One region of the Mesorhizobium sp. B2-2-4 genome, then DNA from elsewhere that is predicted to be linked to it. Evidence: predicted binding sites of a transcription regulator. Region 1 holds the regulator's gene; the other holds the start of a gene.
What was found. Region 1 encodes PhoB, which activates phosphate uptake and scavenging genes when phosphate is short. Its sites were predicted from a motif close to TGTCATNNANCTGTCAT; they were not measured.
Positions count from the first base shown of each region.

Region 2: FJ959_RS16600 (esterase-like activity of phytase family protein) is a predicted target of PhoB. The motif match lies at 1,162-1,178, and genes of this name have one in related genera.

Region 1 is NZ_VFWB01000001.1:84,851-89,099, forward strand. Features, by position in the region: gene xylF (D-xylose ABC transporter substrate-binding protein) at 1-661, opposite strand, end outside; gene FJ959_RS00420 (ROK family protein) at 921-2,162, shown strand; gene phoB (phosphate regulon transcriptional regulator PhoB) at 2,170-2,859, opposite strand; gene phoU (phosphate signaling complex protein PhoU) at 2,879-3,586, opposite strand; gene pstB (phosphate ABC transporter ATP-binding protein PstB) at 3,612-4,249, opposite strand, start outside.
Region 2 is NZ_VFWB01000006.1:116,479-120,727, reverse strand. Features, by position in the region: gene FJ959_RS16605 (FAD-dependent oxidoreductase) at 1-984, opposite strand, end outside; gene FJ959_RS16600 (esterase-like activity of phytase family protein) at 1,296-2,786, shown strand; gene FJ959_RS16595 (MATE family efflux transporter) at 2,954-4,249, shown strand, end outside.

The DNA of each region.
Region 1 (4,249 bases):
CGTCATTGGCCGCGACGACCGCGTCGACCTTGTTGTCGTTGGCGGTCAGGAACTGCTCCATGTTCTTCTGCGCATTGGCCGGCAGCCAGCCATCCGTATAGGCTTCGCCGACATTCTTGATCTTGCCGCTGTCGATGGCGTCCTTGAGCACTTCCATGGAGCCCGAGAACAGGAAATCGGCATTCGGATCGGCACCCGAGCCCTTGATGAAGACGTAGTTGCCTTCCGGCTTCACCTTGAACACTTCGCGGGCCTGCATGCGGCCGACTTCCTTGTTGTCGAAGGTCAGATAGAAGACGTCCTTGTTCTCGATCAGGCGGTCATAGCCGACGACCGGAATGCCTTCGTCGAGCGCCTTCTGCACCGCCGGGCCGATGGCGGAGGCGTCCTGCGCCAGGATGATCAGCGAATTGGCGCCCTGGGAGATCAGGCTCTCGACGTCGGTGAGCTGCTTGCCGGGATTGGACTGGGCGTCGGCGGAAATATACTTGTCGCCGGCGGCTTCGATCGCCTTCTTCATGGCGGCCTCGTCGGTCTTCCAGCGCTCTTCCTGGAAGTTCGACCAGGAAACGCCGATGACCTTGTCCTTCGCCTGCGCGACCGACGCGAGCGTCAGCGACATGGCGACACCCGCCAGGATGGCGGCTGTGAATCTCTTCATCTTAATCCTCCCTGCGCCGCGTATGGCGCGACCAAACAGGCCCGTAGGCCGGCACAAAGGCTCTATTTTTTCGAGCCTCGAAAAAACACTGGTCCATCGTCGGAACGCTGTCAACGTCGATTCTGATGTATTTTGATGTCCTCGTGAATTTTTTTCGAGCTCCGGAATAAATAATGACAGCCAAGGCCGGTTCTGCCAGTATTTGACGGTCGTCGGGATCCTGGGGAGAGAACGCGGCGACGGGGAGGATGCGAGAAACATGTCGGTCGGAATCCGCCACGACGATTTGCGCCGACGCAACCGGGCGATGGTGATCGCGGCCGTGCGCCGTGCCGGGCAGCCCTCGCGCACCGAGATTGCCGCGACCACCGGGCTCAGCCATTCCACCATATCGGCGATCTCCTCCGACCTGATTGGCGAAGGCATCCTGGCGCAGAGCAAGCCGAGCGAGGCCGGTGCGCTGAAACGCGGCCGGCCGCAGGTCGGCCTCAGCCTCAACCCTGAAGCCGCGGCGGTGATGACCGTGGTGCTGTCGCTGAATTTTCTCTCCGTCGCCGTCATCGACTATGCCGGCCAGGTGATATCTGAAGAGCAGCGCCGGCTGGACACGCTCACCCTGTCGCGCGAGGCGCTGATCGGCGAATGCGTGGCCATCGTCAGGCGGCGGTTCGAGGATCCCGACCTCGACGTCGGCAGCATCGCCCGTATCGCGCTGGCGATCCAGGGCATCACCGACACGGATGCGCGCACCATGCTGTGGTCGCCGATCACGCCGCAGACCGACATCGCCTTCGCCGACATACTGGAGGCCGAGTTCGGCATTCCCGCCACCATGGAGAACGATTGCAACATGATGGCGGTGGCGCTGCGCTGGCGCGATCCCCAGCGCTACCGCGACGACTTCATCGCCATCCTTTTGTCGCACGGCATCGGCATGGGCTTGGTGCTGAAGGGTGAACTGTTCACCGGCACCCATTCATCCGGAGGCGAGTTCGGCCACATGATCCATCGCCCCGGCGGGGCGCTCTGCCGCTGCGGGCGGCGCGGCTGCGTCGAGGCCTATGCCGGCAACTATGCCATCTGGCGCAACGCGAGGCAGCTTGGCGAGGACACCGAGCCCGTCGACGTCAGCGACGCCGACATGCGCACCCTGGCGGCCTCGGCGCGCGAAAAGGACGGGCCGGAGCGCGAAGCCTACCGCAAGGCCGGCGAGGCGCTGGGTTACGGCCTTGGCAGCCTGTTCGCGCTGATCGATCCGGCGCCGGTCGCCATGGTCGGCGTCAGCGCCGCCGCCTTCGACCTGATCGAGCCGGCTCTGCGCGAGGCCATTGCCCAGACCGCCGGCGGCCAGCACTCGAAATCGATTTCCTTCGACACCGAGCCGAACGAACTGCCACTGATCCGCGAGGGCTGCGCCATGCGCGCGCTGACCTTCGTCGACCAGGAGATTTTCGCGCCGGGGGCACAGGCGAAATCAGGCGTGGGCGAGAACGTTGCGTGACATATCCCTAGTCTTCGCGAATCGCATACCCCGCGCCCCGAATGGTGCGGATCACGTCAGGCATGCGGCCATTGTTGACCGCCTTGCGCAGCCGGCCGACATGCACGTCCACGGTGCGCTCGTCGATATAGATCGTTTCGCCCCAGACATTGTCGAGCAGTTGGCTGCGCGAGAACACGCGGCCGGGATGTCGCATCATGAATTCGAGCAGGCGGAACTCGGTCGGCCCGAGCCGGATCTCGCTTTTCTTGCGGTAGACCCGGTGCGATTCACGGTCGAGCACGATGTCGCCGACCTTGAGCACGCTGGACAGAACTTCGGGCTTGGCGCGGCGCAGCAGCGCCTTGACGCGTGCCATGAATTCCGGCGTTGAGAACGGCTTGACCAGATAGTCGTCGGCGCCGGTGGAGAGACCGCGCACCCGGTCGCTTTCCTCGCCGCGCGCCGTCAGCATGATGATCGGCAGCCGCTCGGTCTCGGGCCGCATGCGGAGACGGCGGCAGAGCTCGATGCCGGACACCGCCGGCACCATCCAGTCGAGCACAAGAAGGTCAGGGACATTCTCCTGCAAGCGGATCTCGGCTTCGTCGCCGCGCGTCACCACCTCTACCTGATAACCCTCCGATTCCAGATTGTAACGGAGCAGCACACCCAGCGGCTCCTCGTCCTCCACCACCATGATGCGTGGCGCGATCATCGACTGGTCACCCCTGCCGTCAAGCCGCTGGCGCCGACATCGCCGTCTCGTCCTGCTTCGGGCGATTGGCGGGCAATTGCGTGCCGGTCAGCACATAATAGGCATTTTCGGCAATGTTGGTCACGTGATCGCCGATGCGCTCGAGATTCTTGGCGCAGAACAAAAGATGCGTGCAGGCGGTGATGTTGCGCGGATCCTCCATCATGTAGGTCAGCAGCTCGCGGAAGACCGACGTGTATTTGACGTCGATGCGTTCATCGTCGGCGCGCAGCTTGGCAAGTGCCGCGGCATCGCGCGCCGCATACTCCTCGATCACGCCTTGGACCTGGATCAGCACAAGCTGCGCCATGGCGTCGATGGAGTGCGACAGGTCGCGCGGCGTGGCGGCAAGGCCGACGGTGCCGACGCGCTTGGCGATGTTCTTGGCGAGATCGCCGATGCGTTCGAGATCGCCCGCCATGCGGATCGAGCCGACGACATGGCGCAGATCGTCCGCCATGGGCTGCCGCTTGGCGATCAGGGTGATGGCGCGGTCGTCGAGTTCGCGCTGGCGCGCATCCATGATCGCGTCGTCGGAGACGACGCGCTGGGCGAGCGCGTTGTCGGAATTCAGGAGCGCCTTGGTCGCGCCGCCGACCATCGATGAGGCGAGATCGCCCATGTCGCGGATCAGCCTGCTGATCTGTCCGAGATCTTCGTCAAAGGCTGCGACTGTGTGTTCGGCCATGATCTTGGTCCTCGTATGCCTGGGATCAGCCGAAGCGGCCGGTGATATAGTCCTGCGTGCGCTTCTCGCGGGGCGACGTGAAGATCTTCTCGGTGCGGTCGAACTCGACCAGCTCGCCCAGATACATGAAGGCGGTCTGCTTCGACACGCGCGCCGCCTGCTGCATGTTGTGGGTGACGATGACGATCGTATAATCGGCCTGCAACTCGTCGATCAGCTCCTCGATCTTGGCGGTCGACAGCGGATCGAGCGCCGAGGCAGGCTCGTCCAGCAGGATGACCTCCGGCTTCACCGCCACCGTGCGGGCGATGCAGAGGCGCTGCTGCTGGCCGCCCGAAAGGCTGAGGCCGCTGGCGTTGAGCTTGTCCTTGACCTCGCTCCACAGTGCCGCGCGCTTCAGCGCCTGCTCGACACGGCCGTCCATCTCCGCCTTGCTGAGCTTCTCATAGAGCCTGACGCCGAAGGCGATGTTCTCGTAGATCGACATCGGGAACGGCGTCGGCTTCTGGAACACCATGCCGATCTTGGTCCTGAGCAGGTTGAGATCCTGCGAACGGTCGAGGATATTCTGGCCGTCGAGCAGCACCTGGCCCTCGGCGCTCTGCCTCGGGTAAAGCTCGTAGATGCGGTTGAAGACGCGCAGCAGCGTCGACTTCCCGCAGC
Region 2 (4,249 bases), on a different contig from region 1:
GTCCGGGGTGAAGGTGAAGGCGCCGTTGACCCATTTGCGGATGCCTGCCGTCGCCAGGCAAGGGAAGCGCTCATGCGCCTTGGCAAGTTCCGGGCCGATGCGGTCGATGTCTTCGGGGATGAGCTCGATGCCGTAATCCCACGGCGCGCCGTCCATGTTCCAGTGCTTCGGGTTCTGCTCGTAGACGCCGAGCAGCACGCCCTTGCGCTCCTGCCGCAGATAGGAAAAGCCGTCGAGATCGACGGCCAGGCCGATCTCCTTGTCGAGGGCAGCGACTTCCGGAATGTCCTCGGTGACGAAATAATGGTGCTCCATCGGCGTCACCGGCAGTTCAACCCCGGCCATGCGGCCGAGTTGCTTGGCCCACAACCCGCCGGCATTCACGACATGCTCGGCGGTGATGGTGCGTTGCTCTGTGACGACATCCCAATGGCCGTCGGCGCGCGCCTTCAGCTCGACCACGCGGTTGCGCAGGATCACGTCGGCGCCGCGCTTCTTGGCGGCACCGACATACGCATGCGTCGTGCCGTAAGGGTCGAGATGGCCCTCGTTGGAATCGTATAGGCCGCCAAGCACGCCGGTGACGTCGACGATCGGGCAGATCGCCATGATCTCGTCAGGCGTCACCAGCCGGGCGGTCTCGATGCCGACCGACTGGAATACCGCCCAGGCCGATTTCAGCCACTCCCAGCGCGCCGGATCGCTGGCGATGTTGACGCCGCCAGTCATGTGCAGCCCGACGTCCTGGCCGGATTCGGCCTCGATCTCGCGGTAAAGGTTGATGGTGTAATCCTGCAGCGCGGCGACATTGGGGTCGGCATTGAGCGCGTGGAACCCCGCCGCCGCATGCCAAGTCGACCCCGCCGTCAGTTCGGCGCGCTCGATCAGCGCCACATCCGACCAGCCGAACCGCGCCAGGTGATAGAGCACCGAAGCGCCCACCACTCCTCCCCCGATGACGACTGCGCGGTAGTGAGACTTCAAGGCTTCCCTCCTCCACGGACTGTTCGAAACCGGAACCATATACGTACTGTACATGAGTGTCTAGTACTACGAACAGCTCCTGGACGCTGTCGAACCTGTGTCGGAACGATCGATTTTTTGGCGCGGCCGCACTTCCCCAGCAGCGTCGCGGCGGGCCGACGCGAATGCGTCACCAACTGTCATGCAAGCATCATGTTCGCGCCTTAGACCGCTTGCCGAGGGCACAAGCGGCCCTCCAGGGCGGCAGCCTCGCCGCCGCCAGGCAACCTCAGAATTCCGCCGTCCCGGCGCTTTGTCATCAAGGGGATTCCATGACGCATCTACGCTCATTCTCGTTGCGGCTGCTGGTCGCCGCGCTGGCGGCCTCGGCCGTTTCGCTGCCCGCCTTCGCCGACAGCTCGGCCAGCGTCGGCGGCGCCAGTTTCGTCAACAAGGGGCTGGTGGGGGTTGGCCGCATCCCGGCCGGCCAGCGCGACAGGTTCGGCGAGACCTTCGGCTCCGGCTCCGGCATGTCGATCGACACCGCGGGCTGGACGCATGATGCCGGCACCTACAGAGGCTCGCTGTGGCTGCTGCCCGACCGCGGTTATAACGTCGTCGGTACCACCGACTACCGGCCGCGCCTCAACACGATCAACATCGAGTTCGCCCCGGTGGCGCCAGGTGCCGCGCCCGCGGCCGGCCAGGAGCAGACCGGCGTCAAGGCGACGCTCGCCGACACCATGCTCCTGACCGACGACAAGGGCGCCGACGCCAGCGGTCTCGACCCGCTGAACGGCGTGCGTCCCGCCGCCGGCGACATGCCTGTCCTGCCGCAGGCCGACAATGGCAAGCTCGCGCTCGACAACGAGGCGATCGTGCGGCTGCCCGACGGCACCATGCTCGTCTCCGACGAATACGGTCCCGACATCTACCGCTTCTCCGCCGACGGCCGTCTGATGTCGGCGACCCAGCCTCCGGCCGCGCTCGTGCCGATGCGCCACGGCACGGCCAATTTTGCTTCCGACAATCCGGGCCCAGGTGCTGCCGAACCCGACCCAAAGGATCCCGAAACCGGCCGCCAGAACAATCAGGGCCTCGAAGGCATGGCAATGACGCCGGACGGCAAGTTCGTAATCGCGGTCTTGCAGTCGGCGACCCGGCAGGACGGCGGCGATTCGGCCTCGACGCGCCAGAACACCAGGGCGCTGATCTATGACGCCTCCGATCTTGCCCATCTCAAGCTGGCACATGAATATGTCGTGCCGCTGCCGGTGTTCAAGGACGCCAAGGGCAAGACCAAGGTGGCTGCGCAAAGCGAGATCGTGGCGCTGTCGGATACCGCTTTCCTGATGCTGGCGCGCGACAGCGGCAACGGCCAGGGCCTGAAGGGCGAGGAGTCGCTGTATCGCAAGATCGACATTGTCGACCTTTCCGGCGCGACCGACATCGCCGGCGGTGCCTTCGATGCCGCCGACAAGCCGGTGGCGCCCAAGGGCGTGCTCGATCCGTCGGTGACGCCGGCAAGGCTGACGCCGTTCATCGACATCAACGACAAGGCCGAGCTTGCCCGCTTCGGCCTGCACAATGGCGCGCCCAATGACAAGGACAACCTCTCGGAAAAGTGGGAAGCGATGTCGCTGGCGAGCGTGCTCGATCCGAAGCTGCCCGACGACTATTTCCTGTTCGTCGCCAACGACAACGATTTCCTCGCCCAGGACGGTTTCCAGGTCGGCGCGCCCTACAAGGCCGAGGACGGCGCCGATGTCGACACCATGTTCCTTGTCTATCAGGTCACGCTTCCCGGCCTCGCCAGGAAGTAAGCATCTTGCAGCAGGCGCCGCCTGGCGCCTCCTGCCCGACAAGCTTGATCGGATGCACGACGGCGTGCCTTGCCCGCCGTCGCTCCTTTCGCAAGGGTGCATCCCGGTCGGGCCTGCGGTATCCTGCGTGCCGGACTCAAAAGAACCAGCTTTGCCGGATGCCCGCCATGGATGAAAAGATGCCCGCGCGCCGGCGCACCGGTGACCTGACCAGCGGCCCCATTCCGCGCACGCTCCTGCTGTTCGCCCTGCCGGTGCTCGGCTCCAACGTGCTGCAATCGCTCAACGGCTCGGTCAACGCTGTCTGGGTCGGCCGCTTCCTCGGCGAATCCGCGCTTACCGCCACCTCGAATGCCAATCTGGTGCTGTTCCTCATCCTCGGCACGGTATTCGGCATCGGCATGGCGGCCACCATACTGGTGGCGCAATCGGTCGGCGCCCGCGATCTCCCCGAGGCACGCCGCATCGTCGGCACCAGCGCCACCTTCTTTTTCTTCGTCTCGGTGCTGTTCGCCGTCTGCGGCTGGATCTGGGTCGACACCATTCTGGGCGCGCTCGGCACACCGCCCGACGCCTTGCCGCTGGCGCGCTCCTATTTGCGCATCATCTTCGTCGCCGTGCCGATGATGAACCTTCTGTCCTTTGTCATGACGGTGCTGCGCGGCGCCGGCGATTCGCGCACGCCGTTCTTTTTCATGGCGCTCGCCGTCGTGCTCGACATCATCTTGAACCCACTGCTCATCCGCGGCATCGGGCCGTTCCCCGAGCTCGGCATCGCCGGCTCGGCGACCTCGACGCTTGTCGGCCAGACAGTGAGCGTCATTGCCATCCTGATCGTGCTCTATGTCCGCAAGCATCCGCTGCGTCTGGCCGGCGCCAATCTGGCGCTGCTGCGGCCGGACCCCGCCTTGCTGCGCGTCGTCGTCTTCAAGGGCGTTCCGATGGGTTTGCAGATGATCGTGATTTCGGCCGCGGCCCTGACGGTGATGGGCATCGTCAATTCCTACGGTTCGCAGGTGGCCGCCGCCTACGGCATCGCCGCGCAGTTATGGACCTACATCCAGATGCCCGCGCTCGCCATCGGCGCGGCCGTGTCCTCGATGGCGGCGCAGAACGTCGGCGCCGGCCGCTGGGACCGCATCAGCCGCATCGCAGCGTCAGGCGTCGGCTTCAACCTGGTGCTGACCGGTGCTCTCGTGGCACTTCTATGGGTCTTCGATCGCTCGATCCTCAGCCTGTTCCTGAGCCGCGACAGCGCGGCGATAGACATCGCCGCTCACATCAACAACGTCGCGTCCTGGTCGTTCATCCTGTTCGGCGTCACCATCGTGCTGTTCGCCACCGTGCGCGCCACGGGCGCCGTGATGCCGCCGCTGGTCATCCTGGTGATCTCGGTACTGGTCGTGCGCACCGGCTTTGCCTATTTCATGCGGGATGTGATCGGCGAGGAGGCGCTGTGGTGG